Regions from separate parts of the Thermopolyspora flexuosa genome, predicted to be linked through region 2. Evidence: riboswitches for the same ligand, from Rfam matches in the RefSeq annotation. Region 2 holds a riboswitch; the other holds the start of a gene.
What was found. A riboswitch is a leader RNA that binds a small molecule or an ion and turns the genes downstream of it on or off. The one in region 2 is predicted to bind glycine.
Positions count from the first base shown of each region.

Region 1: another riboswitch for glycine. It lies ahead of gcvT (glycine cleavage system aminomethyltransferase GcvT); the one in region 2 lies ahead of gcvP (aminomethyl-transferring glycine dehydrogenase).

Region 1 is NZ_VFPQ01000001.1:3,860,475-3,875,296, reverse strand. Features, by position in the region: gene FHX40_RS16385 (tetratricopeptide repeat protein) at 1-1,873, opposite strand, end outside; gene FHX40_RS16380 (hypothetical protein) at 2,715-2,930, opposite strand; gene fxsT (FxSxx-COOH system tetratricopeptide repeat protein) at 3,108-5,645, shown strand; gene FHX40_RS16370 (HEXXH motif domain-containing protein) at 5,657-6,985, opposite strand; gene FHX40_RS16365 (FxsB family cyclophane-forming radical SAM/SPASM peptide maturase) at 6,972-8,195, opposite strand; gene FHX40_RS16360 (L-serine ammonia-lyase) at 8,696-10,072, opposite strand; gene gcvH (glycine cleavage system protein GcvH) at 10,315-10,704, opposite strand; gene gcvT (glycine cleavage system aminomethyltransferase GcvT) at 10,701-11,849, opposite strand; glycine riboswitch at 11,993-12,091, opposite strand; gene FHX40_RS16345 (hypothetical protein) at 12,284-13,165, shown strand; gene FHX40_RS16340 (LacI family DNA-binding transcriptional regulator) at 13,251-14,648, shown strand.
Region 2 is NZ_VFPQ01000001.1:2,705,622-2,720,443, reverse strand. Features, by position in the region: gene FHX40_RS11475 (gamma-glutamyl-gamma-aminobutyrate hydrolase family protein) at 1-659, shown strand, start outside; gene FHX40_RS11470 (class I SAM-dependent methyltransferase) at 675-1,277, opposite strand; gene clsA (cardiolipin synthase ClsA) at 1,523-2,152, shown strand; gene FHX40_RS11460 (mannose-1-phosphate guanyltransferase) at 2,157-4,664, shown strand; gene FHX40_RS11455 (double zinc ribbon and FHA domain-containing protein) at 5,155-5,670, shown strand; gene ftsR (transcriptional regulator FtsR) at 5,676-6,356, shown strand; gene FHX40_RS11445 (bifunctional nuclease family protein) at 6,531-7,001, shown strand; gene FHX40_RS11440 (MerR family transcriptional regulator) at 7,326-7,946, shown strand; glycine riboswitch at 8,032-8,124, shown strand; glycine riboswitch at 8,125-8,231, shown strand; gene gcvP (aminomethyl-transferring glycine dehydrogenase) at 8,296-11,175, shown strand; gene FHX40_RS11430 (tetratricopeptide repeat protein) at 11,294-12,097, shown strand; gene FHX40_RS11425 (hypothetical protein) at 12,127-12,480, opposite strand; gene FHX40_RS11420 (alpha/beta hydrolase family protein) at 12,563-13,195, shown strand; gene FHX40_RS11415 (DUF5999 family protein) at 13,415-13,615, opposite strand; gene FHX40_RS11410 (TetR/AcrR family transcriptional regulator) at 14,022-14,639, opposite strand; gene FHX40_RS11405 (hypothetical protein) at 14,783-14,822, shown strand, end outside.

The DNA.
Region 1 (14,822 bases), 1.2 Mb from region 2:
AGGCGGGTGCGCGACCGTCCGGCACGTTCTGCGGCTCACTGCCGAGACCGCCCGCCGTGTCGACCGCGTCGAGCGCGTCCTGCTCGGCTACGTCGTGCCGCCCGGTGAGCGCGAACGCCAGCGCACGTGCAGCCAACGTCGCCGGCCGGAGATGTGACCGAACCCGGGCCAGATCGCGCAGTGCGTCCCGCGCCCGGCCCAGGTCGGCGAGGATCTCCCCGCGCAGCGCCAGCGCGTCAGCGGGTGGCCGGTCGGCTCGCTCCACGGTGCCGTTGAGGCAAGCCAGGGCAGCGTGCGGCTGCCCCGAAAGCCAGAGCGCCTGACCCAGGGCGAGCTGTACGGACACGTCGCCCGGCGCCCAGGTCAGCGCGGTCTTGAGCGTCTCCACCGCCGTGGCGTACTCGCCTTGGGCGAGCCGGAGCCGCCCTTGCGCCGCGAGAACGCCGGCGACTTTGCCGAACTGCTGGAGCAGTGCGAATGTCTCGGCGGCCTCCTCGAACCGCCGATGCGCTGATGCGACGTCGCCGCTCGCGGCATCCACTTCGCCCAGAATCGCCTGGGCCTCGGCCCGCACCCAGGTGTCCTCGATCTCAGCCACCCGCGCGGCCTCCTCGGCCAGCTCACGAGCCGCCTCCCATCTTCCCTCCGCGAGGGCCTTGCGCGCCTGCTCCAGGTCGGCGGCAGGGGACTCCGGACGGCGGATTGCAGAGATCAGGCGGTCGTGCTGTAACTCGTACCAGCGGCTGTTGATCCGGTATTCCGCCCGTAGCATGTGCCGGTCCTCAAGAGCCCGGGCGATCGCGTTCGGCATGCCGGCGGTCTCCTGCAGGCCCTCGTTCACCACGCTCCGCGTGCCGTGCTCGGTGATGAAGTTGCTGCTCAACCAGTGCCGGAGCTCGCCCACCGTGATCCCGTGCGCGTCCGCCACCTCCTGCAGCGCCCGGCGGCAGAACCCCACGAGGAACCGGTCGACGTCGGCGTAGGCGCGCACATGCTCGGCCGTGATCCTGGTCACCTCGGGCGGTAAGGATTCCCACAGCGCCGAGCAGACCACCTGGAGCTGGACCGGCTCGACCTCGTCGACGACGAGCCGCGTTCTCCGGCCCTCGTCGTTGACGAACGTGACGGTGCGCAGGTCATCAACGAGCACCTCGGCCGCCCCCGGGCCGAAGGAGCGATCGGTGTGCCGAAGAGGACCGATGACCGCCTCGAGCGCGGCCTCCGGGGTGAACGGCAGCAGGTGGAACCGTGCCCGTGACCCGTGCCCGAGCGGCCGCTCGTAGGGGAGCACGGCCGCCAGGTATTCCTCGCGAAGCGAGAGCAGCAGATGCAGCCCGTCGTGCTCGCACGCCGCCTGGGCGAGTTGCTCCAGGCATGCCGTCCGTTCGGCCTTCCACTGCACCGGGCCGCTGAACAGCTCTTCCGCTTGGTCGATCGCTGCGAGAACCGGGACCGGGTCACCGTAGCGGTCGTACCGTACCGGTCTCCTGGCGAGAAACTCCGAGATCGTCAGATGCGCGAGCGTGGCCGGTGGCTGATCCGGCGCCCAAGCGGACAGCAGCTCCAGCACGTACCGGTTAACCCCCGGAGGCGGGTACGGCCCTGCCCCTGGGCGGCCACTGGGCCGCGGCGCGGGACGAGCAATCGGCAAGACGTCAGCCCGCGCCGGATCGATGCGCGGCACTACGCCCGCGTGTAGCAGGGAGGTCTTGCCTACGCCGGACGCCCCGAACAGCACAGTGAGCCCGGTCGCCTGCCAGATGACGGCGACGTCCCGGGCCTCCCGATCACGCCCGAAGAACAGGCCGTGCTCCTCGCCGGTGAAGGGCCTTAGCCCGACGTAGGGGCAACCGGTGCGCCCTCGCGGGGTCATCATGGTTCGCACCGTGCTCACGAGCCCACCATCCTGCGTTGCAGTACGGCGCACAACCCCGTGTCAGCACCCAGGACAATCGAGACGTTCCACCTGTTCAGGCGCTGTGTCAGGGAACGGCACGTCTCTTCCTTCGCGTTCCGTACCGTGCCGTCCACCCAGGATGGGAGCCGCGTCCTCAGTTCACGGCGTTTGCGGCCCACAGACAGGAGCGGGCGCATCGTCATCCCCTCGAGGATCGCTGCCGGCTTCGTATGCCGCCCATTCGCCGCCTGTCCACCATGTTCAGCGCCTACATCAAGTGGTCGGGGCTCGGTGAGCACGAGGGGATGGGCGCCACTCGCAGGTGGTGGACGACAACTGGCCGACAGTCGGTTGCGAGGGACGCCCGCCATACCCATCCGCCACCATCGGGAGATCGCCATCTGTGGGCCCTTCCCATCTACCCGCAGGGCGTCGGCAAGAAAGTCGTCGTGGTGCTGGTTTGGGGTGCCGGAAGCGAAAAGGGGATGGACATCGTGGGAAACGGCCGACGCGTTCTTCCCAAGCCTCCGCAGCCGACGGCGGAGGCCGACGGCGTCCCGGATCTCGGCGGCCTACACCCCGCGCGCCTGTGGGTGGTGGTCGATGGATGAGGAACCGAACCGCACAGCGCAGCGATCGCTCGGTCGCTCGCCAGTGGGCGGTCTGCCCCTGCACGTGCTGACACCGAGGCAAGGTGTGCGATTCCCCTGCGGAGCCGGTCGACCAAGCGCCTGTCCGTCTCGTCCGCTGAGCTGCTCTGACGGCCCGGAAACGATCCGTCTCGAAGCTTCTATTTCCCATATGGGCCAGCGCTATGTCAAGTTTTGGCGTGATCAGATGACCGAAATTCCCCTGTTTGGGGTAACTCGTCGTCCTCCACGTGTGCACTGAATCCCGCCACCGGTCCGGTATCCTTGACGTCGACAATGCGCTGTATCGCGCGGCGGAGAACCGGACGATCGATCCGATCCAGATCACGGAGGCTAAGCCCGGCGACATCGAGCAGGCCTCCACCCACGGTCTCGTCAGACATGACACCACCTTAGCTCTTAGACGCCCTAAACTCTTAGGCCGATATTGGATGAGATGATCCGCTTCCGTACCGAGACCGTTACGATTCTCAGTACGGCCTGATGGGAACATCGTTGATATCCCTCGGAGTGGCGCGGCGATCAAGCTGGCCTCGGCATTTCACGAGAGAGGCGGTTACATGTCTGTGGCGGACTCTTTGAGTTCTCCCCGTCTACCCGGGCGGCAACCTCAGGTCTGGGGTAGGATTCCCCAGCGGAACAAGAACTTCACGGGTCGCGAGGAGCTTCTCGAGAGGCTGCACGACACGATCGGCTCAGACGTCACCGCCGTCGTGCCACACGCGCTGCACGGGTTCGGCGGTGTCGGCAAGACCCAGGTCACGATCGAGTACGCGTACCGGTACGGGCACGAGTACGACCTTGTCTGGTGGATCCCGGCAGATCAGCCGATCCTGGTGCGCTCCGCGCTCGCCGCCCTCGCGCCGCACCTCGGGCTGCCCAACGCCACCGCGACCGGCATCGAGGACGCCGTCACCGCCGTGCTGGACGCACTGCGGCGCGGCAAGCCGTACGAGAAATGGCTGCTGATATTCGACAACGCAGACCGTCCGGAGGACATTCAGGACGTGCTTCCGCACGGTCCGGGTCACGTGCTCATCACGTCCCGCAACCACGCTTGGCAGGGCGTGGTCGACACCGTGGCGGTCGACGTCTTCACGCGGGAAGAGAGCATCGAGTTCCTTCGCAAGCGGGCTCCCCGCACCTTCACCGTCGAGGACGCAGACCGACTCGCCGAGGAGCTCGGTGACCTCCCACTCGCGCTGGAGCAGGCCGGCGCACTGCAGGCGGAGACCGCGATGTCGGTCGACGAATACCTGCGGCTGCTCAAGGAGCGGGCGACGCAGCTCCTCGATGCGAACAAGGCGGCCGACTACCCCCTCTCCGTGACGGCCGCGTGGTCGCTGTCGGTGGCCCAGATCGCGCAACGGCTCCCCGAGGCGCTGGAACTTCTGCATTGCTGCGCATTCTTCGGACCGGAGCCGATTCCCCGGGACGTCTTCAGCATGCTGCCGGAGGAGTTCGCCGCCGACTCTCGGCTGGCCAGGCTGCTCGCCGATCCGATCCTGCTTAGCAAGACGATCCGGGAGCTGGGCCGCTTCGCGCTGGTCCGGATCGACTCCGAGAGCCGGACCCTCCAGGTGCACCGGCTGGTACAGGCGCTGCTGCGTGCCGAGCTCACCGAGGAGGAGCGTCGGTCCTTCCGGCACGAGGTACACCTGCTGCTGGCGGCGGCGGAGGCCCCGCTGCGCAGCGAGGACAACGCCGACTGGCCGCGCTACGCGGAGCTGCTCGCCCACGTGACCCCCGCCGAGGTCGCGGTGTGCCGGGACGAGCGCATTCGGAAGTTCGCGCTGAACATCGTGCGCTACCTCTACTCCTCCGGGCAGTACCAGTCCGCCCGTGACCTGGTTCAGGGCATGGTCACGCAGTGGAAGAGCGATAGCGGAGACAACAACTGGCTCGTGCTCGTGGGACAGCGGCACCTCGGCACGGTGTTGCGCGAGCTCGGGGATTATCGGCGCTCGTTCGAGCTGAATCGTGTAACGCTGGACCGGATGCGCCACGTGTTGGGCCGAGACCATGAGGAGACGCTTCTGCTGTCCAACAGCTTCGGCGGCGACCTCCGGCAGCGCGGCGACTTCGCCGACGCGCTAAAGCACGACATCGAGTCGCTGAGCCGCCATCGGCAGGTGTTCGGCCCGGACCACCGCCGGACCGCCCGGGCGATGAACAACCTCGCGGTGGACTACATGCTCCTCGGCGACTACGCCAAGGCCCACGAGCTGCAGCAGGACGCCTACAACCTGCAGCGGCGCGGGGTGCGGCTCGACAAACAGGCGGTGCTGATCGCATGGACCAACCTCGCCCGCGTGGTACGGCTCCGCGGTAACTACTTCGCCGCTTGCGACATCGGAGAGGACGCCTACGAGTTCGGCATCCAGGAGCTCGGTGCTGATCATCCCTGGACGCTGCGAACCGCCAACGACCTTTCCATCGCCAAGCGTCGGGCCGGGCAGATCGACGAGGCGTACGAACTCGCTCGGCAAACCTATTCACGAGTGGAACGTCGGTTCGGTCGCGACCATCCCGACGCCCTCGCCGCGGCGACGTGTCTTGCGAACGTCCAGCGCACCAGGGGCGAGCTCAGCGAGGCGCTCGAGCTGCTGCGCGACTCTGCCGAGCGCTTCGCCCGGACGTACGGCCGAAACCACCCGTTCACCTTCGGTTCCGAGTTGAACCTCGCCCTGCTGCTCCGGGTAACCGGCAAGGCGACGGAGGCCCGCGCGCTCAACGAGAAATGCCTTGCAGGGTTCGACGTCAGCCTCAGCCGGAAGCACCCCTACTCGCTCACCTGCGCGATCAACCTCGCTAGCGACTTGGCCGAGCTCGGTGAGGTCGCCTTGGCCTGTGAGCTGGGCGACGCGACACTGGAGATGCTGCGTGACCTGCTGGGCGCCGCTCACCCGCTCACCCTCGCCTGCGCCACCAACCTCGCCATCGACATGCGCGCGCTGGGCGAGGTGAGGCGCGCCGAGGAGCTGCTCACCGACACCATCACTCGGTACGAGCGGGTGCTGGGCCCCGGTCACCCTGACACGGAGGTGGCGCGTAGCAACCGGCGGCTCGACTTTGACTTCGACCCGCCCGCCGTCTGAGCGCCAGGGCGTCATGGGGCGTCCGGCTCCATGCCGTTGCGTTCGCGCCAGCGCGCCCGGTGCCGCTCAGCTCGCCGCCGGGCCAGCTCACGGGCGGCGGTCGAGACCGGCTCGTCCGCCCAGAGCTTGAGCCGCTGGGCCATGCGGGCGGTGAACGCCTCGCCCTCTGGGGTCAGCCGCCCGCTGCGCATGAGCGTGCGTGTCACCAGGTACGCGCCCTCACGCCAGCGGCAGAACTCCGCGCTCGCCTCGAGCTCGGCACGGCCGGTCTCGATCCGGCGCTGCCGTCGCCAGAAGTCGGTCACACCTAAATAGGCGTAGGCGCCCTGGAGCAGGCCGGGTATGGGGCGAGGGTCCTCGCGCCAGGGTGCGTAGTGGCGGGACCCGTCATCGGGCTCGGTCAGCGGGACGATATCGAGCAGGGCCGAGAGCTTGGCGTGCTGCGTCTCGTGGGTGAGAGTGACCGCGAAAGCGGCTGGATCGGGCGGTGTCGACAACGCCACGCAGCCGAAGGTCTCGCGCGAGGTAGCGCTCGACTGGCCGCCCGCGGGTGGCGTACGTAGCGGTGTGAGCACGCTGATCGCGGTCCGCACCTCGTCGGCGACGGTGCGATGGTGTCGCACGAGTAGCCGCCACGCCGCCTGCAGCGTCTCCTGCCAGCGCGCGACATCGCCGCCGCTCAGCCGGCCACCCATGTTCGCGGCGCCGGGCATGCGGTACGGATCGAGGTCGTCGATGACGAGGCGCAGCGGCACGCCGTCGGCCTCGGCGGAGACCGTGCGCAGCCCACGCCATCCCGGGCCGTCCCGGCTCGGGTCTGCCGGGATCGTCACGATCACTCCGGCTCCGGAGACTTCGGCACCGTCTGCCCTGCTGTGCACCGTCGCCTCGGTAGCGGTGGGCGGCAGCACCGCCTGGCCGAGCGAGGGAAGGGTCACCACGCCCTCGACCGCCGGTACGTCGACCTCGCACTCTGTGCCCGATCGAATCGCCGCGGCCGCTGCGAGGGCGGCGAGCCCGCGGGGAGTGGCACCGGGGCGCCTTTCGCGGAGCGCGTTGATGGTGTCCCGCGACCAGGCCCCGACGGAGGGGTGCCGCAGGACCGTGTCGACGGCGTCGTCGTCCCGGCTCTGGATGGCGGCGAGCAGGTCGTAGGCGCGGCGGGCCATCCCGGCGTCGGGATGGCCCACCGCCTTCGCCGCCTCCACCACACCGCGCACGAGGAGCACGTGTTTGCTGTGTTGCGCCGCGGCGAGCTGGGCGACGGCGGACGGTCCGCCACCTCCGTCGGCGAGTTCGGCGAACATCCGAACCGGGATGCGATGCTCACGCGGTTTCATCGGCGCTCCTCGAAGATGGGTTCCGTGCGACGGCGAGGTCGGCCGCGACGCGGCTCCTGATATGCGCGATGAGGCGGAACAGGTCCGGGCAGTACACGGAGGGGTTGGCGAACCCGCTCCCCGCGCGGTAGCGGTGCACGTAGAGCCCGCCCCCGCAGACGGCGGACACCCGGCAGGCACGGCATTGCGCGGCGAGGGCCGCGCGGCCGATCTGGCGGGCCACGATCGTGGGCAGGCGCAGCGCATCGTCGAACGAGTTGCGCAGGACATGCAGGCCGGTGGCCGCGGCACCGTGGTAGGCGGACTTGAGGAGGTCGGTCTGCTCGATGGCGCCGTCGGTCTCCACCACGACCATCGCGGCCGGCGAGAGGCCCACCAGCTCGGTCGTGGAGGCGCCGCCCAGCAGCAGGTGGATGATCTCGTCGAACATTCGGACGCGGGGAACGTCGTGAGGCGTGTCGTACCAGCGGTTGAAGACCGCGATCAGCCAGTCCGCGTACGGCGTGGCAGGGTCGTCCGGGACGCGGCCGGGTGGCGGGATGGTCCAGTTGCCGTGGGGGAGCAGGAAGTCGATGGTGGGCGGGTCGAACTCGAGTAGTGCCTCGTAGACGTCGATCGGATCGTTCCTGAGGTCGATCGTGCAGAGCAGCCCGGCGAACACCCGGCGATAGGGCGGCCCGGTGAGCAGGCCGAGCGCCTCGACGACCCGGCGGTGGCTGCCCCGGCCGTCCGCCCGGCGACGATTGCGGTCGTGCGCGGCCTCGTCGCCGTCGAGACTCACCCCGACCTGTATGCCGAGTTCGTCGAAGAGCCGTAGGTAGCGTGCGTCGAGCAGCAGGCCATTGGTCTGCAGGCTGACCGCGACCCGGGTGCGCTCGCCGACCGCAGAGCGTATGCCGGTGACGATGCGGCGGATCGCCATCGGGCCCGCGAGCAGTGGCTCGCCGCCGTGCAGGATGACCTCGATCTTCGGTAGGCCGTGCGCCTGTACATGCTCCGCGATCCGCTGCGCCGTCGCGGCGACGATTTCCGAGGACATGGTTTTCGGTCGGTCCCGCCAGCCCGAATCCGCCATTTTGTACATGTAGCAATAACTGCAGGCGAGGTCGCATCGACTGTGGATTTTCAAGATGAATTCTCGGAATGGTGTGGGGCGCCAGCCGGCGGCCATGAGCCCTTCGACGTCGAGTGTGAGCGGCCACTCGTCCATGGCCAATAAGCCTAGCGGTCGAGACGAAACCTGTCGTCCCTGGAAAACGTGGAGTCCGCATAATATCATTCTTCATGATCCGGGTCACGAGGCTGCAGATATATAATGCCCCGCCGCCCGAGACTCCCGGTCGATTGCTACCGTCGGCTGTATTCCATCGACCAATCCCATGACACGCTCTCCCCTCGGTTCGGGGCCTCCAGGCCGTCGCGTGAATCACGTGGGCTCCGTTCCAGGCCCGCAGAGATGTGATCACGGAACATCGCCATGAAATGGCGGATCCAGAACACGCAGTCCACGGTCGTCATGCCCGGGGATATCTCGTGGCGCGTGTGACGATCTGTGAGAGTTCTTCGGCATGCGGCGGTGGGGGAATGGATACGTGGTAGGTGCCTCACCGAGCGCACCGACACCACATTCGCTTGCGCGAATCACGGGCGCCGCCCGCCCATGAGAGAAATGACGGTGCCGCCCAGGCCGGAAAGCCGATCACCGGCAGCTCAGCACTCGATGACGTTGACGGCGAGGCCGCCGCGGCTGGTTTCCTTGTACTTGTCGAGCATGTCGCGGCCGGTGGCGCGCATGGTGGCGATGGCCTTGTCCAGGGAGACGAAGTGGTGGCCGTCGCCGCGGAGGGCGATGCGGGAGGCGGCGATCGCCTTGACCGAGGCGACCGCGTTGCGTTCGATGCAGGGGATCTGGACGAGGCCGCCGATGGGGTCGCAGGTGAGGCCGAGGTTGTGCTCGATGCCGATCTCGGCGGCGTTCTCCACCTGCTCGGGGGTGCCGCCGAGGGCCTCGGTGAGGCCGGCGGCGGCCATGGAGCAGGCGGAGCCGACCTCGCCCTGGCAGCCGACCTCCGCGCCGGAGATCGACGCGTTCTCCTTGAACAGCACGCCGATCGCGCCCGCGGTGAGCAGGAAGCGGACGATGCCGTCGTCGTCGGAGCCGGGGACGAAGCGGTCGTAGTAGCTGAGCACGGCGGGGATGATCCCGGCGGCGCCGTTGGTGGGGGCGGTGACGACCCGGCCGCCCGCGGCGTTCTCCTCGTTGACCGCGAGGGCGAACAGGCTCACCCAGTCCATCGTCTGCAGCGGGTCCTTCTCCGGGGCCTCGCTCTGCAGCCGCCGGTAGAGCTGCGCGGCGCGGCGGCGGACCTTGAGGCCGCCGGGGAGCACGCCCTCGCGGGTGCAGCCGCGGCGGATGCACTCGGTCATCACCCGCCACAGCTCGAGCAGGCGGGAGCGGATCTCGCCGGGGTCGCGGCCGAAGGCGCGCTCGTTCTCCAGCATCACGCCGGAGATCGACAGGCCGGTCTCGGCGCAGTGGGCGAGCAGCTCGGCCGCGGTGGTGAACGGGTACGGCAGGGCCGTGTCGTCGGGCTTGATGCGGTCGGGGCCGGTGGCGTTCTCGTCGACCACGAAGCCGCCGCCGACCGAGTAGTAGACCTTCTCCAGCAGCACGTCACCCGTGCCGTCGAGGGCGGAGAACCGCATACCGTTGGGGTGGCGGGGGAGCGAGGTACCGCGCTCGAAGACGAGGTCCTCGCCGACCACGAAGGGGATCTCGTGGGTGCCGAGCAGCGGGACCGTGCCGGAGGCGCGCATCGCGGCCACCCGCTCGTCGGCGGTGTCGACGTCGACGCGCTCGGGCGTCTCCCCGGCGAGGCCGAGCAGCACCGCCTTGTCGCTGCCGTGCCCCTTGCCGGTGAGGCCGAGCGAGCCGTACAGCACGGCCCGGACGCGGCGGGTCTTGTCCAGCAGGCCCTCGCGGTGCAGCAGGCGGGCGAACCGGTGCGCGGCGACCATGGGGCCGCCGGTGTGCGAGCTCGACGGGCCGATGCCGATCTTGAACAGGTCGAAGACGCTGATGGCCATGGGTCACGCCTTTCCGGCCGGTGGGCCGTATCGGTGTCGCCGCCGGCCCCGGTCGGGTCGGCGGGTCCCCTGCCGGCGGGCGCCCGCGCACGCCCGGTCGGTGCGGCGCGCGTGACGCCCTGTTTGATCTGCTCTGAGTGGTACGTCCGGTTATACCGGGCCAGGTCGGCGCGAGCCAGAGGCCGGATCGGCCGCGTGGCCCACCCGCGGGAGGCGGGCCACGACAGGACGAACGAGCCCGGTCAGGAGTCGCCGGCGGTGAGCGCCGCGTACTCCTCGGCGCTGAGCAGCTCCTCGGCCTCGCCGGTGGTGCGCACCTTGAACAGCCAGCCCTCGCCGTACGGATCGGAGTTGATCAGCGAGGGGTCGTCGACGACCGCCTCGTTGATCTCCACCACCTCGCCGCTCACCGGGCAGTAGACGTCGCTCACCGACTTGACCGACTCCACCTCGCCGACCGCGTCACCGGCCTGGACCGTGGCGCCCACCTCGGGGAGCTGCACGTACACCACGTCGCCGAGCTGCTCGGCCGCGTACGCGGTGATGCCGATCGTCACCACCCGGCCGTCGTCGAGCCCGGCCACCCACTCGTGCTCCTTGCTGTACCCGAGCTCCTCAGGGATGCTGCTCACCTGTTCCTCCTGTAGAAGGGCAGATCGACCACGTCGACCGGCTCGTGCCTGCCGCGGATGTCCACCGCCAGGCCTTCGATCCGCTCGTCGGCCACGTTACCGATCATCCGTCCGATCGCCGGGCCGGTCAGGTACGCCATCGCGATCGGCTTGCCGAGCGTGGGAGAGGGCGCCCCGCTCGTCACCTCGCCGACGACCGCGCCGCCGGCGGCGTTCACCACCGCGTACCCGCGCCGGGGGACCCGCCGTCCCCGCGCCACGAGGCCGACGAGGCGGCGGCGCGGGCCGTCCGCGGCGTCCCGGGCGGCCTCCAGCGCCGCCCGGCCGACGAACTCCCGCGGCTCGCCGGGGTCGCCGAAGTCCACCACCCGGCCCAGGCCGGCGTCGAACGGGGTGACCTCCGTGGTCAGCTCGTTGCCGTACAGCGGCATCCCCGCCTCGAGCCGCAGCGTGTCGCGCGCCGCCAGCCCGGCCGGGCACAGGCCGTACGGCTCGCCCGCCGCGGCCAGCGCCCGCCACAGCCGCACCGCGTCGTCGGTGGCGACGAACAGCTCGAACCCGTCCTCGCCGGTGTAGCCGGTGCGCGCCACGAGCGCGCCGATCCCGGCCACCTTCGCCGGCCGTACCGCGTAGTACCGCAGCTCGCCGAGGTCGAGGTCGGCGACCCCGGCCGCGGCGAGCACCTCGGCGGAGCGCGGCCCCTGTACGGCGAGCAGCGCGTGCGCCGCGGACCGGTCGGCGACGACCGCGTCGTAGCCGTCAGCCCGGGCGGCGAGCTCGGCGGCGACCCGCTCGGCGTTGGCCGCGTTGGCGACGACGAGGAACTCCTCGGCGGAGAGCCGGTACACGATCAGGTCGTCGAGCACGCCCCCGTCGGGCGCGCAGAGCATGGTGTAGCGGGCACGGCCGGGCGCGAGCCCGGACACGCGGCTCACCACCGCGTGGTCGAGCGCCGCGGGGGCCTGAGGTCCGGTGACGAAGATCTCCCCCATGTGGGACAGGTCGAACAGCCCGGCCGCGGTGCGGACGGCGCGGTGCTCGGCGGACTCGCTGCCGTACCGGAGCGGCATGCGCCATCCGGCGAAGTCGACCATGGTCGCACCGAGGCTCTCGTGCACGCCGTGGAGCGGTGTGGATCGGGACATGCTGCGGCACCTCAGCTGGGTCGGATGCGGGCAGTATCGTCGGGCATCCTCCCCCTCTGTCATCTGTGCCTGAGAGCTTCGCCCGGGCTTTACCGGACTTTCACCTTCGGCGAGGCCGTGCCGGCCTGCTTTCCAGAGGGCACCACTTCCGCGCGGTTCGTTGGCCTGAGAGGTTCTCGGGGAGGGGATTGCTCCTTCGGCGGCCCCGACCGGCTGCCGGGGCACTCTCCCGCGCGGAATCCACGGTGTCACCGCCAGCGTAGCAGGATGGGCGGTTTCCGCCAGAGGGCGCGGCGAATCCGTGTTTCCGCCGGTCGGTACGGCACGGCCGCTCCCGCCCGCCCGCCTCCCCGGCGGCCCGCGCGCGGTCCGGCCATCGCCCGGGTGATGGTGGGATTGGGGACGGGGTCGACCGACCGGGGGGTGACCGAAACGTGCTGACGTGGTTCCAGGAGACCATCGTCGAACAGCGGCGGCTGCCGCTGTTCTGCTTCTTCGTGGCGCTCATCCTCGCGTTCGTGGTCACCCGGGTGCACGTGCGGCTGATCCGCGCGGGCGTGGGCTGGTTCCGCAACGTCAGCATCGGCGACCTGCACATCCACCATGTGGTGTTCGGCGTGGTGCTCATGCTCGTCGGCGGGGTGACCGGGCTGCTCGTCTCGGCGCACTCCACCGGCTGGTACGCGTTCGCCGCGGCGGTCTTCGGCGTGGGCTCCGCGCTCGTGCTCGACGAGTTCGCGCTCATCCTCCACCTGCGCGACGTGTACTGGTCGGAGGAGGGGCGCACCTCGGTCGACGCGGTGTTCGTCGCGGTCGCGATGACCGGGCTGCTGCTGCTCGGCCTGCGCCCGCTCACCTGGGAGAGCATCGGCGGCGTGCCGGTGCACGGCGGGCTCGCCGTCGCGGTGCTCGTGCTCAACCTCGTGCTCGCGGTCATCACCCTGCTCAAGGGCAAGATCTGGACCGGGCTGGTCGGGCTGTTCGTGCCGGTCCTGCTCGTGGTGGGCGCGATCCGGCTCGCCCGCCCGGGCTCGCCGTGGGCCCGCTGGTTCTTCGCCCCGGGCGCGCGCCGCCCCAACCCGGGGAAGATGGCGAAGGCGATGCGCCGGGAGGTCCGCTGGCGGCGGCCGGTCATCCGCGCCAAGATCGCGTTCCAGGAGTTCCTCTCCGGCCGCCACGACCTGCCGTCGATCACCGCGTCCGCGGACCGGCCGCGGCGGGCCAGGCGGGTGCGCCCCCGCGTCCCGGCCCGCAAGCGGCGCTTCGTGCCGCCGCGGGCGCTGCGCCGCCGCCGTCCGCCCCGTTACCTCCGCTGACGTCCACCCTCCGGACGGGAGATACTTGACTCCACAACCACAATGCGGCGGAAGGCGCACAGACGTGGTCATAGGGCGGAACGTCGTGGGTGATCGTACGTCCACGGATCGGCACGACGGGTCATCGGACGTGCACGAGGAGTCGGCGACCGGTGGATTAGCCGGATTATCCGGCCGGGCGCCCGACGGCGGCGGGACGGGGGCGGGGGACCGGGCGGGCCTCACCCGCTCCGGCCCGCCGGACGGACGAGCGGCCGCCGGTTCCGGTCCGGGCGGCGGTACGGCGGAGGCGGCGCGGGCCGACGGCGTCCCCGGCGGCGGGCGGGCGCCGGGGCGGGACGGGCGCCTCGCGTCCCACGACGGCGGCGGGCGCCGCCGGGCGGCCCGGGGCGCCGGGCGCGGCGCGCGGACCCGCACGGCCCGGAACCCGCGCGGGGTGGTCACCCTCGACGACGTGGCGCGCCTCGCCGGGGTCTCGCTCGCCACCGCGTCCCGGGTGCTCGGCCCGGCGAGCGCGCGCCGGGTCGGCAGCGAGCTGCGCGAGCGGGTGGAGAAGGCCGCCCGGCAGCTCGGCTACACCCCCAACCTCGTGGCCCGCACCCTCGCGCACGGCGCGAGCGACCTCGTCGGCCTCGTCGTGCCCGGCCTCGCCGAGCCGTACTTCGCCGCGCTCGCCGACGGCGTGCTGCGCGCCGCCGAGCGCGACGGCCTCGCGGTGCTGGTCGGCGCGGGCCGGGGGGACCCGGAACGCGAGATCGCCCATCTCGCGACCCTGCGCGCGCAGCGGGCCCGCGCGATCGTGCTCGCCGGGGTCGACGCCGTGGCCGTGCCGGTGGCATCCGGGCTCCGCGCCGAGCTGGAGCGTTACCAGGCGATCGGCGGCCGCGTGGCGTGCGTCGCCCGGGAGCTGCCTGCGGCGGATCCCGGCGCGGGCCCGCTCGGGGACCTGCCGGTCGACCTGGTCGTGCCCGACGACCGCGGCGGCGCCTCCCGGCTGGCGCAGGCGCTCGCCGCCCTCGGGCACCGCCGCTTCGCCGTGCTCGCCGGGCCGCCCGAGCTGCCGCAGGTGCGCGAGCGGGTGGCCGGGTTCACCGCGGGCCTGATCGGGGCCGGGCTGCCCGCCCCGCGGGTGCTGCACGCCGCCTGCGACCGGGACGGCGGCCGGGCCGCGGCCGAGCGCCTGCTCGCCGAGGGGACCGATGCGACGTGCCTGTTCGCGGTGAGCGACGCGATGGCCCTCGGCGCGCTCGACACGCTGCGCGCCCGCGGCGTGCCGGTGCCGGACGCGCTCTCCCTGGCCGGGTTCGGAGACCACGCCGGCTCGCCGGACCTCACCACGGTGCGGCCGCCGGCCGAGGGGATGGGCGAGCGCGCCCTCGACCTCGCGCTGCGGCCGGCGCCCGCGGCCGAGCCGTACCGGGGGCGCGTGGTCGCCGTGCCGGGCGAGGTGGTGGTCCGGGGGTCGGTGCGGCGGATCGGCTGAGCGCGCCGCCCGCACGCCGGGTCTGCCGTCCGGGCGCACCCGGATGCCGCACCCGTGCATCGGCTCGATCTGCCGCTCGATGACCTTCTTGCGGTACTCCGCGTGGGGGTACGGCCTGCGGTGCAGGATCTCCGCGCCGCTCATGGCGAGGCCGCGCCGGTTCTCGAGGGGCCG
Region 2 (14,822 bases):
CCGCCTACCTCGAAGCCGCCCGCTGGGGCACCTGGGTCCGCGAGGCGGTGCTGTCCCCGCCCGCGTACGCGCAGGCCGTGGAGAAGACCGGGGGCGCGCCGGTGATCCTCCCCCCGCTCGGCACCGGGGGAATCGACGACTACCTGCGCGGGCTCGACGGCATCGTCCTCGCCGGCGGCGTCGAGGTCGACCCGGCCACCTACGGCGAGGCCAGGGACGATCGCGTCCCCGAGCCGCAGCCGCACCGGGACTTCTTCGAGCTCGCGCTGTGCCGCGCCGCCGTCGAGGCCGGCCTGCCCATCCTCGCCATCGACCGCGGCATGCACGTGCTCAACGTGGCCCAGGGCGGCTCCCTCATCCGCTGGCTGCCTGACACGGTGGGGCACGACCGGCACGCCGCCGCGGCGCCGCACGCGCTCACGGTGAGCGTGTCGAGCAGGCTCGGCAAGGTGTACGGCGACCGCGCCGAGATCGCGTTCCGGCACCACCAGGCGATCAACCGGCTCGGCGCCGACGTGCTCGCCGTGGCCTGGGCCGACGACCGGATCGTCGAGGGCATCGAGCTGCGGGGACACCGGTTCGCCGTCGGCGTGCAGTGGCACCCCGAGCGCGGCGGCGACCTCGGCCTGTTCGCGGCCCTCGTCGAGGCCGCTGCATAGCCCCGCGCGCCGGGCTCAGGTCACCGGCGCCGCCCGGGGCCGGCGGGCGTGGTAGACGAACGCCGGGGGCAGGTTCCGCCAGATGGTACGGCCCGGCACCACCTCCTCGAACGCGGCGTGCAGCCGGTGCCGGAACCGGATCGCCGGGGCGAGCGGGCGGGCGTGCGCGTAGGAGAAGGTGGTGAACGCCCCGTCCGGCCGCATCGCGCGGAGCACGGCGTCGAGCAGCCGGGCCTGCACCCCCGCGGTGAACGACGCCCACGGCAGCCCGCTGACGATCACGTCCGCGGCCGGAACCCCGCGCTCGGCGAGCAGGTGCGGCAGCCGCGCCGCGTCGTCCACCACGAGCTCGACCTGCGGATGCCGCTCCGCCAGGCGGCGGGCGAGCCGCGGGTTGATCTCCACGGCGATGTGCCGCCCGCGCCCGCCCAGCCGGCGCTGGATCTCCGCGGTGAACGGGCCGGTGCCGGGCCCCAGCTCGACCACGACCGGATCGCCGCGCTCCAGGATCGGCGTGGCCACCGCCGCCGCCAGGTACCGCGAGCTCGGCATGATCGCGCCCGTGGTGACGGGGGAGCGGAGGAACTGTCCGAGGAAGAAGGCTGCTTCCGACGCCATGGCCGTACGGTAGGGGGATCGGCGCCGATTTCGGATTGGTTCCCGCAGATAACTGTTCTGGTCGCCCTGCCGTCCTTTGCGTCGATCGCCGCTCCGCGCGCATTGCTGTGCTTATTTGCGAGCAGATCTTTATCGCTGTCCGTTTCCCCGCCCCTCCGCGGCGGGACCGCCCGGGGCCCGGGTCTCCGGCGGCGGCGCCCTTCACCTGCGCGGGCGCGCCGGAGCGGACCTTATAGGGTCGAGCTGTGACTGGCGCGGAAGACCGAGTGTGGACGATCCCGAACGTGCTGAGCCTGCTCCGCCTGCTCGGCGTCCCCCTGTTCCTGTGGCTGGTCCTCGGGCCGCAGGCGGACGTGTGGGCGGTGCTCGTGCTCATCCTCGCCGGCCTGTCCGACTGGCTCGACGGCCGTCTCGCCCGCGCCTGGAACCAGGTGAGCAGGATCGGCCGGCTGCTCGACCCGCTCGCCGACCGGCTCTACATCCTCGCCACCCTCGCCGGCCTCACCCTGCGCGGGATCATCCCGTGGTGGCTCGCGGCCGCCGTGGTGGCGCGCGACGCCTTCCTGCTGTGGATCCCCCCGGTGCTGCGCAGGCTCGGGTACGGCCCGGCGCTGCCGGTGCACTTCGTCGGCAAGGCGGGCACCGCGAGCCTGCTGTACGCCTTCCCGCTGCTGTTCCTCGCCGGCCACGACGGCTGGTACGCCGAGCCCGCCCGGGTGCTCGGCTGGGCCTTCGCCATCTGGGGAACAGGTCTGTATTGGTGGGCCGGGGTGTTGTATGTCGTACAGGTACGCCGGCTCATCGCGGCGTATGCGGACGCGGGCGGCGAGCGGCGCGGCCGCGGGCGCGGCGAGGTGCAGACCACCGGAGGGTGACCCGTTGAAGGCCGTCGTGATGGCGGGCGGTGAGGGGACGCGGCTGCGGCCGATGACCGCCAACCAGCCCAAGCCGCTGCTGCCCGTGATCAACCGCCCCATCATGGAGCACGTGCTGCGGCTGCTGCGCCGCCACGGCCTCACCGAGACGGTCGTCACCGTGCAGTTCCTCGCCGCGCTGATCCGCAACTACTTCGGCGACGGCGAGGAGCTCGGCATGACGCTCCACTACGCCACCGAGGAGATGCCGCTCGGCACCGCCGGGAGCGTGCGGAACGCCGCCGACCGGCTCCGCGACGACCGCTTCCTCGTCATCTCCGGCGACGCGCTCACCGACATCGACCTCACCGACATGATCCGGTTCCACCGGGAGAACGGCGCGCTGGTCACCATCGGCCTCAAGCGCGTGCCCAACCCGCTGGAGTTCGGGATCATCATCGTCGACGAGCAGGGCCGGGTGCAGCGTTTCCTGGAGAAGCCCACCTGGGGCCAGGTGTTCTCGGACACCGTCAACACCGGCATCTACGTGATGGAGCCGGAGGTGCTCGACGAGGTGGCCACCGACCGGCCGGTCGACTGGTCCGCCGACGTCTTCCCCCGCCTGCTGGCGCGCGGCGCCCCGCTGTACGGGTACGTCGCCGACGGCTACTGGGAGGACGTCGGCACCCACGAGAGCTACCTGCGGGCCCAGGCCGACGCGCTGTCCGGCCGGGTGCGCCTGGAGTTCGACGCGTTCGAGCTGTCCCCCGGGGTGTGGGTGGCCGAGGGCGCCTCGATCGACCCCGAGGCGATCCTCAAGGGCCCGCTCTACGTCGGCGACTACGCCAAGGTCGAGGCCGGGGCCGAGCTGCGCGAGTACACCGTGCTCGGCAGCAACGTCGTGGTGAAGGGCGGCGCGCTGGTGCACCGCGCGGTGATCCACGACAACGTCTACATCGGCCCGGGCGCCACCCTGCGCGGCTGCGTGATCGGCAAGAACACCGACGTGATGAGCTCGGCCCGGATCGAGGAGAGCGCGGTCGTCGGCGACGAGTGCGTGGTCGAGGCCGAGGCGTACGTCTCCTCCGGGGTGAAGATCTACCCGTTCAAGACGATCGAGGCCGGCGCGGTGGTCAACACCAGCGTGATCTGGGAGTCCCGCGGCCGCCGCAACCTGTTCGGCCCGCGCGGCGTCTCCGGCCTGGTCAACGTCGAGATCACCCCCGAGCACTGCGTACGGCTCGCCACCGCGTACGCCTCCATGCTGAAGAAGGGCGACACCGTGGTCACCTCCCGGGACACCTCCCGGGCGGCCCGCGCCCTGAAGCGGGCGGTGATCGGCGCGCTCACCGCCGGCGCGATCAACGTGCTCGACCTGGAGGCCGCCCCGCTCCCGGTGACCCGGTTCCACACCGCCGCCGAGAACGTCGCGGGCGGCGTGGCGCTGCGCACCACGCCCGGCGACCCGCAGAGCGTGGACATCGTGTTCCTCGACGGCAACGGGGCCGACCTGTCCCGGGCCGCCCAGCGCAAGCTGGAGCGGATCTTCTCCCGCCAGGAGTACCGGCGCGCCTTCCCCGGGGAGATCGCCGAGCTGCGCTTCCCGCCGCGCGCGGTGGAGAAGTACGTCGACGCGCTGGTGCGGTGCGTGGACATGAGCGGGGTGCGCGAGGCCGGGATGAAGGTCGTGGTGGACTGCGCCGGGGGCACCGCCTCGCTGGTGCTGCCCGCCCTGCTCGGCCGGGTGGGCGTGGAGGTGCTCACCGTCAACAACCGGCTCGACCACACCGCGCCCACCGAGACCCTCGCCCAGCGGCGGCGCCACCTGCAGCGCCTCGCCGAGCTCGTCGGCTCCTCCCGGGCCGCGTTCGGCGTGCGGTTCGACCAGGTGGGCGAGCGCATCCTGCTGGTGGACGAGATGGGCCAGCTGGTCAGCGACGAGCGGGCGCTGCTCGTCGTGCTCGACCTCGTCGCCGCCGAGCGGCGCGGCGGCACGGTCGCCCTCCCGGTCACCACCACCCGGGTCGCCGAGCAGGTGTGCCGCTTCCACGGCGTGCAGGTGCGGTGGACCTCCACCGCGCTCGACGCGCTCACCTCGGCCGCCTCCGCCGACCCCGCGCTGATCTTCGCGGGGGACGGCCGGGGCGGGTTCATCGTGCCGGAGTTCGCCCCCACCGTGGACGGCTTCGCGGCCTTCCTCCGCCTGCTCGGGCTGGTGGCGCGCACCCGGCTGTCGCTCAGCCAGATCGACGCCCGCATCCCCGAGGCGAAGCTGCTGCGCCGTACCGTGCCCACCCCGTGGGCGGCGAAGGGCGCGGTGATGCGCTCGGTGGTGGAGGCCGCCGAGGGCCGCACCCTCGACACCACCGACGGGGTCCGGGTGGTGGAGGAGGACGGAAGCTGGGCCCTGGTGCTGCCCGACCCGGCCGAGGCGGTCACCCACCTGTGGGCCGAGGCCGACGACGTGGACGCCGCCCAGACCCTGCTGGACCGCTGGGCCGCCGTGGTCGAGCAGGCCGCCGGATCCTCCTGACCTCCGCCGGAAACCGCCGGTAAATTGGGGCGTGGAATTGCGCGCGTGCCGCGCGGCCGGCCGGGCGGCGCGGCCCGCGGCGAGTGGTGAAATTCACCCGCCCGGTTCCCCATACTGCACGCGCCCGCCGTGTCATAAGATCAATGAAAGTGGTGCGGATGCGGACGACGGACGAGGAGCGCTGTGAACGCTTGGTCTCCTGCGGCGGGCGGCGCCGGAGGGTCATCGACGACCGGCGCGCTCGGCTCTCCCGCGGTCGTGCCGGCCGCCGGGAGGATCATGTGCGCGGCGCGGCGGCATGGACCGCCCGCCCTTTCCGGCGGTACCTTTGGGGCCATCGCAAGGGTCGTTCCGCACTCCGTCTTGACCTTTGCGCCTCATCAGCGTAGGTTGCGGCATTCGCAGTCTGAGGAAGTCTTGAGAAGCGAAGAAGCGAGGCGCGCCCACAGCACCGTAGCCGCGACTTCGCGGTAGGAGGCCGAGCCGATCGATGCCCAGCGTCTACTGCACGCAGTGCGGTCATGCCAACCCCGGGGATGCCCGTTTCTGTTCGAGATGCGGGTCGCCTCTCGCCCTGCGCGGTGAGTCTCCCGGCGACACCACCTCGACGATCTCCATCGCGGGCATCGAAGCGCTGGACGCGGAGGCCACCGGGCAGTCGCTCATGCCCGATCGGTCGGCCCTCGAGGGGCTGCGGCCGGGCACCTCGCTCCTCGTCGTGCTCCGCGGCCCGAACGCCGGCAGCAGGTTCCTCCTCGACAGCGACCTCGTCACGGCCGGCCGCCACCCGGAGAGCGACATCTTCCTCGACGACGTCACCGTGTCCCGCCGGCACGCCGAGTTCTACCGGCGCGGCGGCCAGTTCACCGTGCGCGACGTGGGCAGCCTCAACGGCACCTACGTCAACCGGGAGCGCATCGAGGAGCATCCCCTGAAGGGCGGGGACGAGGTGCAGATCGGTAAGTTCCGCCTCGTCTTCCTCACGAGCGGGCAGCAAGGGGCGTAACGCCCATGGGTGAGGCGGCCGCACGGGCGTACATGAGCATCGGGGAGGTGCTCGCCCTGCTGCAGGGCGAGTTCCCCGACATCACCGTCTCCAAGATCCGTTTCCTGGAGGCCGAGGGGCTCATCGAGCCGCAGCGCACCCCGTCCGGCTACCGCAAGTTCACCCACGCCGACGTGGAGCGGCTGCGCTACATCCTCACCGCGCAGCGCGACCGCTACCTGCCCCTCCGGGTGATCAAGAACCACCTGGAGGACGCCGAGCAGGGCACCTTCCAGTTCCAGCGGCCCCGGCCGCTGGACGACCAGCCGCCGCCGGTCCCGGTACGGCTCAGCCGCGACGAGCTGCTCCGGTCGGCGGGCATCGACGGCGACACCCTCGACGAACTGGAGTCCTTCGGCCTGCTCGCCCCGAAGGGCCGCCGGTACGACGCCGAGGCGCTGCGGATCGCGCGCGCCGCCGGGGAGCTCGCCAGGTTCGGCATCCAGCCCCGGCACCTGCGGGTGATCCGCGCCGCGGCCGACCGCCAGGTGGCCCTCATCGAGCAGGCGATCGCGCCGCTGCTGCGCCGCCGTAAACCCGGCGCCGCCGCCCAGGCCGACGAGTCCGCCCGCGAGCTCGCCGGGCTGCTGCTCGACCTGCACACGGCTTTGCTCCGTGTGGGGGTTCGAGGCGTTCTCGGAAGGTAAGTCAACCTTCGGGGCACTATCGCCCCAGAGGGTGTTAGGTTGAATTGCGGCGAAGGTCCGCCGCGGGAAAGGAACGCGAAGCAGGCGTGCTGAGCGAACCGGCAATGCCGCCAGCGAAGGCTTCCCGCGACGCAAGCGAGAGGTGCTGAGCGGCCAGGGAGTGTGGAGTCGCCAGTGTTGCAGATGGAGGTTGTGGGCGTTCGCGTCGAGATGCCCTCGAACCAGCCGATCGTGCTGCTGAAGGAGGCGCACGGGGATCGGTACCTGCCGATCTGGATCGGGATGACCGAGGCGACGGCCATCGCGCTCGCCCAGGCGGAGGAGCCGCCGCCGCGGCCGCTCACCCACGACCTGTTCAAGGACGTGCTCGAGGCGCTCGGCGTGCGGCTGAGCACGGTGAACATCGTGGCGTTGCGTGACGGCATCTTCTTCGCGGATCTGGTGTTCTCCAACGGCGTGGAGGTGAGCGCGCGACCGAGCGACTCGATCGCGCTCGCCCTGCGCACGGGGGCCACCATCTACGCGGCCGAGGAGGTCGTGCGGGAGGCGGGGGTCACCATCCCCGACGACCAGGAGGACGAGGTGGAGAAGTTCCGCGCGTTCCTCGACACGGTCACCCCCGAGGACTTCGGCCGGGCCGGCTGAGGCCGGACGGTACGGCCCGCCGGCAGGGGGCGGCGAGCCGTGGGTTGGGCCCGGTGTGCGCCCTGGGCGGGGCGGCCGGGCGATCGGCGTGGCGCGGGGTTCCGGCGTGCCCGGCGGCGAGTCCGGCGAGCGGCCGCGGAACGGGGGGAACCACCGCGAAAGCCACCCGGGTGGATTGCTCATTTCGGGTATTTACGCTTCACGACGCGCCGAGCGGGATCGTTGACTGCGGATGGTCACGGTCCTACGGTGCATGTGAAACCACGGTTGTCGCTCACGAACCCCCAGATCAGACCGTGGGATGAGAGAAAGCCGGAGGTCCGCGTGGCGGTCAGCAGCGGCGAGAACAAGACGGCCGGCCGGCCCGATCCGGCGCAGCGCGAATCGGCGCGGGAGCGCGCGGGCGAGCAGGGTCTGCTGTTCGACGAGCGGCCCTCGGCGCTGCCCGAAGACATGGGCTACCGCGGTCCGGTCGCCTGCGCCGCGGCCGGGATCACCTACCGGCAGCTCGACTACTGGGCCCGCACCGAGCTGGTGCAGCCGAGCATCCGGGCGGCCAACGGGTCGGGCTCGCAGCGGCTGTACAGCTTCCGCGACATCATCGTGCTCAAGGTGGTCAAGCGCCTCCTCGACACCGGGGTGTCGCTGCAGCAGATCCGCACCGCCGTACAGCACCTGCGCACCCGGGGGGTGGCCGACCTGGCCCAGATCACGCTGATGAGCGACGGGGCCAGCGTGTACGAGTGCACCTCGCCGGACGAGGTGATCGACCTGCTGCAGGGCGGCCAGGGCGTGTTCGGCATCGCCCTCGGCCGGATCTGGCGTGAGGTGGAGGGCACGCTGGCCGAGCTGCCCGGGGAGCGCGCGGTGGCCGACCCCGCGCAGCGGGACGACCACCCCGACGACGAGCTGGCCCGGCGCAGGCGGGTACGCCGCACCGGGTAACCTCGGGGCGGTAACCTCGGGCGCAGCACCACCCGTCGCGCAGTATCCGGATCCACACAACCGCATACCGACATCCGACGGCCGACGACCTCACGCGGGAGAGACCGCGGCCCCGGGCCGCGGCGCCGAAGGAGCAACGTCCCCGGAAACTCTCAGGCAGCCGTACCGCGTGAGCGAGGCGACTCTGGAAAGCGGGTGCGCCCGGCCGGGCACACCTCACCGAAGGTGCAAATCCCCGACCATCCGGGGATGAAGCTCTCAGGTGCCGATGACAGAGGGGGAACGGAAAACCGCACGCGCCCGGTCCCGGCGGCCAGGGGCGCGGATCCGACCCGCTCAGGAGGTCTCGATGACCGATCGGTCACCGCTTGCCGAACTCGCCGCACCGCCGTTCGCCACCCGGCACATCGGCCCTGACGACGCCGAGCGCGAGCGCATGCTCCGCACGGTCGGGTACGCCTCGCTCGCCGAGCTGCTCGAGGCGGCCGTGCCCGAGGCGATCCGCACGGCCACGCCGCTGCGGCTGCCGCCCGCGGTCTCCGAGACCGAGGCGATCGCCGAGCTGCGGAGGATCGCCTCCCGCAACCGGGTGGTCACCTCGATGATCGGCCTCGGCTACCACGGCACGATCACCCCCGCGGTGATCCGCCGCAACGTGCTGGAGAACCCCGGCTGGTACACCGCCTACACCCCCTACCAGCCGGAGATCTCCCAGGGCCGGCTGGAGGCGCTGCTCAACTTCCAGACCATGGTCGCCGACCTCACCGGGTTGCCGATCGCCAACGCCTCCCTGCTCGACGAGGCGACCGCCGCGGCCGAGGCGATGACCCTCGCCCGCCGGGTCGCCCGGCGCGGTGGCGCGTTCGTCGTGGACGCCGACGCCCTGCCGCAGACCAAGGCGGTGCTGCGCACCCGGGCCGAACCCCTCGGCATCGAGCTGCGCGAGGCCGACCTCGCCGGCGACCTGCCCGAGGGCGAGGTCTTCGGGGTGCTCGTGCAGTACCCCGGGGCGGGCGGGGCGATCCCCGACCTGCCGCGCATCGCCGCCCAGGCCAAGGAGCGCGGCGCGCTCGTGGTCGTCGCGGCCGACCTGCTCGCGCTCACCCTGCTGGAGGCCCCCGGCGAGCTCGGCGCCGACATCGCCGTGGGCACCACCCAGCGGTTCGGCGTCCCGCTCGGCTTCGGCGGCCCGCACGCCGCCTACATGTCGGTGCGGGACGGCCTGCAGCGGCAGCTGCCCGGACGCCTGGTCGGGGTGTCGGTCGACTCGGCCGGCCGTACCGCCTACCGGCTCGCCCTGCAGACCCGCGAGCAGCACATCCGCCGGGAGAAGGCGACGAGCAACATCTGCACCGCCCAGGTGCTGCTCGCCGTGGTGGCGAGCATGTACGCCGTCTACCACGGGCCCGACGGGCTGCGGCGCATCGCGCGGCGCACCCACCGGTACGCCGCGGTGCTCGCCGAGGGGCTGCGCCGGCTCGGGGTGCGCGTGGTGCACGGGCAGTTCTTCGACACCGTGCTCGCCCACGTGCCCGGCCGGGCCGACGCCGTGGTCGCCGCCGCCCTCGACCGCGGGATCAACCTGCGCCGGGCGGACGCCGACCACGTCGGCGTCACCTGCGACGAGACCACCACGGCCGACCACCTTCAGGCGGTCTGGGCGGCGTTCGCCGAGGCGGCAGGCATTGCGGACGGCGCGGCCGTGCCCGAGGTGGACGCGGTCGACCGCGAGGCCGGGGACGCGCTGCCGCATAACCTGCTGCGGCGCACGCCGTACCTGACCCACCCGGTGTTCCACGAGCACCGGTCCGAGACCGCGATGCTGCGCTACCTGCGCCGCCTGCAGGACCGGGACGTCGCGCTCGACCGGTCCATGATCCCGCTCGGCTCCTGCACGATGAAGCTCAACGCCACCACCGAGATGGAGCCGATCACCTGGCCGGAGTTCGCCGACATCCACCCGTTCGCCCCGCGCGACCAGGCGGCCGGATACCTGGAGCTGATCGGGCAGCTGGAGCGCTGGCTCGCCGAGATCACCGGCTACGCGGCGGTGTCGCTGCAGCCGAACGCCGGGTCGCAGGGCGAGCTCGCCGGGCTGCTCGCGATCCGCGCCTACCACCGCGCCAACGGCGAGGGGCACCGCGACGTGTGCCTCATCCCCGCCTCCGCGCACGGCACGAACGCGGCGAGCGCGGTGATGGCCGGGATGCGGGTGGTGGTGGTCGCCTGCGACGAGCGCGGCGACGTCGACCTCGGCGACCTGGCGAAGAAGATCGCCGAGCACGGCGACCGGCTCGCGGCGATCATGGTGACCTATCCGTCCACCCACGGCGTGTTCGAGGAGGGGATCGCCGAGATCTGCGCCCGGGTGCACGAGGCCGGGGGCCAGGTGTACGTGGACGGGGCGAACCTCAACGCGCTGGTCGGGCTCGCCCGGCCCGGCGAGTTCGGCGCCGACGTCTCCCACCTCAACCTGCACAAGACCTTCTGCATCCCGCACGGCGGCGGCGGCCCCGGCGTCGGCCCGGTCGCGGTGCGCGCCCACCTCGCCCCGTACCTGCCCGGCGACCCGCTCACCGCCGGCGGGACCGGGCCGGTGTCGGCCGCGCCGTACGGCTCGGCGTCGATCCTGCCGATCTCCTGGGCCTACCTGCGGATGATGGGCGCCGAGGGCCTGCGCCGGGCCACCGAGCAGGCGATCCTGTCGGCGAACTACATCGCCCGGCGGCTCGCGCCGCACTACCCGGTGCTCTACACCGGCCGCAACGGGCTGGTCGCGCACGAGTGCATCATCGACCTGCGGAAGATCACCCGGCAGACCGGCGTCACCGTCGAGGACGTGGCCAAGCGGCTGATCGACTACGGCTTCCACGCGCCGACCATGTCCTTCCCGGTGTCCGGCACGCTCATGATCGAGCCGACCGAGAGCGAGAACCTCGCCGAGCTCGACCGGTTCTGCGAGGCCATGATCGCCATCCGGGAGGAGATCGACCGCGTCGCCTCCGGCGCCTACGACCGCACCGACAACCCGCTGCGCAACGCGCCGCACACCGCCGAGGCGGTCGCCGCCGACGACTGGAAGCACCCCTACAGCCGGGCCGAGGCCGCCTACCCGGTGGCGCGGCTGCGCCGGGACAAGTACTGGCCGCCGGTGGGCCGCATCGACCAGGCGTACGGCGACCGCAACCTGGTGTGCGCCTGCCCGCCGCCGCAGGCGTTCGAGGACTGACCCGGACCCGCCCGCCCGGCACGGTTCGCGTGAATCGTGAGGAATATCGGCGTGTGCCGGGCGGGCGGACGCGGGCGCCGTTAAGATCCTGGAGATCGTTTGCGGAGGGGAGACCTCGATGACGGCCCAGGAGCTGCGCCCGCGGGAGTCGCTGGACGAGGCCCGGCGGCTTGCGGAGGCCGGCGACCTCGCCGGCGCCGAGGAGATCCTGGCCCGGATGGCCGCGCGGCGCGACGACCCCGACCACGCCCAGGCGGCGGTGGGGCTCGCCGTGGTGCTCGACGAGCGCGGCGAGCACGAGCGCGCCCGGGAGGCCGCGCGGGCCGCGCTCGCCAGCGGCCACCCCGAGTACGCCGCGCAGGGCGCCTGCCACCTCGCCCGCGGGTTCGAGCGCGACGGCCAGTGGGAGCAGGCACGGGCGGCCTGGCAGGCCGTGATCGGCGTGGGCAACCCCGCCTACCTGCCGATGGCGCACCTCGCGCTCGCCCGCCTCGCCGTACGCGAGGGGGACGGCAAGGAGGCCGAGGAGCACCTGCGCGCCGCGCTCGCCACCGGCGACCCGAAGGCGGCCTCGCGCGCCGCCCAGCAGCTGGCCGAGCTGCTGCTGGAGGAGGGCGCGCCGGGGGAGGCCGCGGACGTGCTGCTGGAGGCGCTGGAGGTGCCGGACGTGGCCGACGCGCCCCGGCTGCGCGTGCTGCTCGGCATCGCCCACCTCGACATGGCCTGCGGCGAGTTCGCCGGGGCGATCGAGGAGGGCTCCGACCCGGAGACCGACGCCCTCGCCATCGAGCTGCTCGCCCGCACCCTGCCGCTGCGCGGCCGGGACGAGGACGCCGAACAGGTCTGGCGGTACGGCCTGGAGCACGAGGACGAGCGCCTCGCCCACCAGGTACGGCTGCGCCGGGACCGCGGCCTCGCCTGAGCGGCCCCGGCGGGTGGCCGGGTGCCGGTTCAGCGCCGGTCGCGGCGCCGCCGGTTCAGGGCGTGCACCGCGTTGACCGCGACGATGCCGCCCCAGGCGATGAGCAGGCCGGTCAGGCCCCCGTTGCCGGCCGCGATGCCGGTGAGCGGGATGCCGAGGGCGAGCGAGCCCATGGCCATCGTCAGGGACGGGTCGCTGCGCCCCCTGGCCTGCTGCCGCTCGGGAACGCGCGCGTCGACCTCCGCGCGCACCTTCGCGGCGATGCCGTCCTCGAGCTTGTCGAGGAACGACTCCACCAGGGCCGGTTCGTACTCGGGGCCGAGTTCGCGCCGGGCGTCGATCACGGCGCGCAGTTCATCACGGGAGAGGCGATCGTCTGCCACGCCTCCAATCTAGATCGCCACCCCCGGTCGTGGCGCGGCCGGAACCGGGGCGATAACCTTGCGGCCCGTGGAGGTCCGGGGCCTGGAGATCGCGACCGCGCGCGGGCCCGCCCGGGTGGACATCGACGAGGCGGCCGAGGCGCGGCTGCTGTTCGTGCTCACGCACGGGGCGGGCGGGGGAGTGGAGTCGGCCGACCTGCTCGCGGTCCGGGACGCGGTGCGGGCGATCGGCGGCACGGTGGCGCGGGTCGTGCAGCCGTTCCGGGTCGCGGGGGCGCGCGCCCCCGGATCCGCGGCACGGCAGGACGAGGCGTGGCTGGCCGTGGTCGCCGCGCTGCGCGACCGCTACCCGGGCCTGCCGCTGGTGCAGGGCGGCCGCAGCAACGGGGCGCGGGTCGCCTGCCGTACGGCTCGCGCGGCGGGCGCGATCGGCGTGGTCGCGCTGGCGTTCCCGCTGCACCCGCCGGGCCGCCCGGAGCGGTCGCGGGCCGCGGAGCTGCGCGAGGCGGGCGTGGACGTGCTCGTCGTCAACGGGGACCGCGATCCGTTCGGGGTGCCGGACGCGGCCGACGCCGCGCGTGTGGTGGTGCTGCCCGGCGAAGGGCACGAGCTGACCCGGAACCCGGTGCGCGTGGGCGAGATCGTCGCCGAATGGGTGGACGGGCTGGCGGGGGTCACCGCGGCAGGCCGCGCCGCGGCCGGTGATCACGGGTGACCGGGCCCCGATGCGAGGCCCGGGAGGCGGGGACGCGTGTCCATGGCCGCGTCGCTCCGGCCCGCCTCGTGTGGGTGCCCCCGATTCGCGTGCCCTTCGTCTCGCACGCCGTCGTCCAGATGCCCCCGGTGGTTCCCCCGGTCGTGTCTCCCCCCGGTGGTGTCCCCCGGTGAACGCCCGGCAGGCGGGGTGGCCCGCCGGCGGTCGGCCTCGGTGGTGTCAGGCGGCGTTCACCGCGAGGTCGGTCGGCCGGTGTGGTGCGATGATCGTGCCGTTCGGTAGCAGCTCGCCGGTGTCCTCGAACAGGACGACCCCGTTGCACAGCAGGCTCCAGCCCTGCTCGGGGTGGGCGGCGATGGTGCGTGCTGCCTCGCGGTCCGCTGCGTCCGCGGGCGGACAGGGCGGCTCATGCGGGCACATAGCGCGTGCCTCCGTCTTCTCTTCCCGTGGTGAATGTGGCGTACCACACATTGACAATTCCCAGTGTGGGGCGTCCACCTTCGTGGCGACATAGTCCCTTTGGACGGTTCCGTGTCGCCGGTGGGTGGGTCGTCCACCGCCCCAAACGCGGGGTCACCGCAATGTGGTCTAAACCACAAGGGTGCCTCGTGCAGGATAACGGAGCGGGCGCGACACGCCGCCGGACCGATAAACGAACGGTTACGTCCTCTTCCGGACGTGCGCGATCACACCGGCCCGCCCCGGGCGGCCCTCGTTCCGGGCCACGAGTGGGGCACAGTCTAGATCAGCGGCCACGGCCGCACGCCGGTTTCGCATGATCCTTTCGGGTGGTTCGGGGATCATGCCGGGATGGCCCTGCCGGGCCTCACACCGGGGTGGCCGCGCCGGGGGAGGCGGCGCCGGGGGCGAGGCCCGCGGCGAGGCCGGCGATGACGGCGTCGAGGCCGCGCTCGAACGCGGCCACCGCCTCGTCGGAGGACTCCACCGCCTCGCCGTTCCAGCCCGACCGCTGCACCTCGATCGCCACGCTCCCCATCACGTACGCGCGGATCGTGCGCAGCGCCTCGGCGGGGGCGGGCAGGCCCGCGTCGCCGAGCCGGTCGACGTGCTCCCGCAGCGCCGCGGCGGCCCGGCCGCGCGGCGGCCGCGTCATCGCCAGCGCGAGCACGCCGGGGTGGGCGAGCAGCGCGGCCCGGCAGGCCCGGGCCCAGGCGCGGGCGAGCTCCCGCCAGTCACCGCCTTCGGCGTCGACGGTGACCGTGGTGACGTGCTCGGCGAGGGCGTCGAGCAGCGCCTCCTTGCCCCCGGGGATGTGGTGGTAGATCGCCATCGCCTCGACCTGGAGGGCGTCGCCGAGCCGCCGCATGGTGAGGCGGCGCAGCCCCTGCCCGTCGGCGATGTGCAGCGCGGCCTCGATGATGCGCTCGCGGGACAGCGGGATCGGTGGGCGTTTCGCCGGCATGGCGCCCAGTCTCCCGCCCATGGCTTACTTTGTAAAGGGCGGCGCGCCGCACGGCCGCCCGGAGCCGGGGCGGCCCGGATGACACGGCCGCTTTCCGGACGGCGTACGCTACCTTTCGACGACGTCGCCGGAGGGCGAGAACGACAGGTGAGGAAGGGCTGACGATGGCGTTTTTCCGACCGCGGGTGAGCCGGGAGGCGGAGG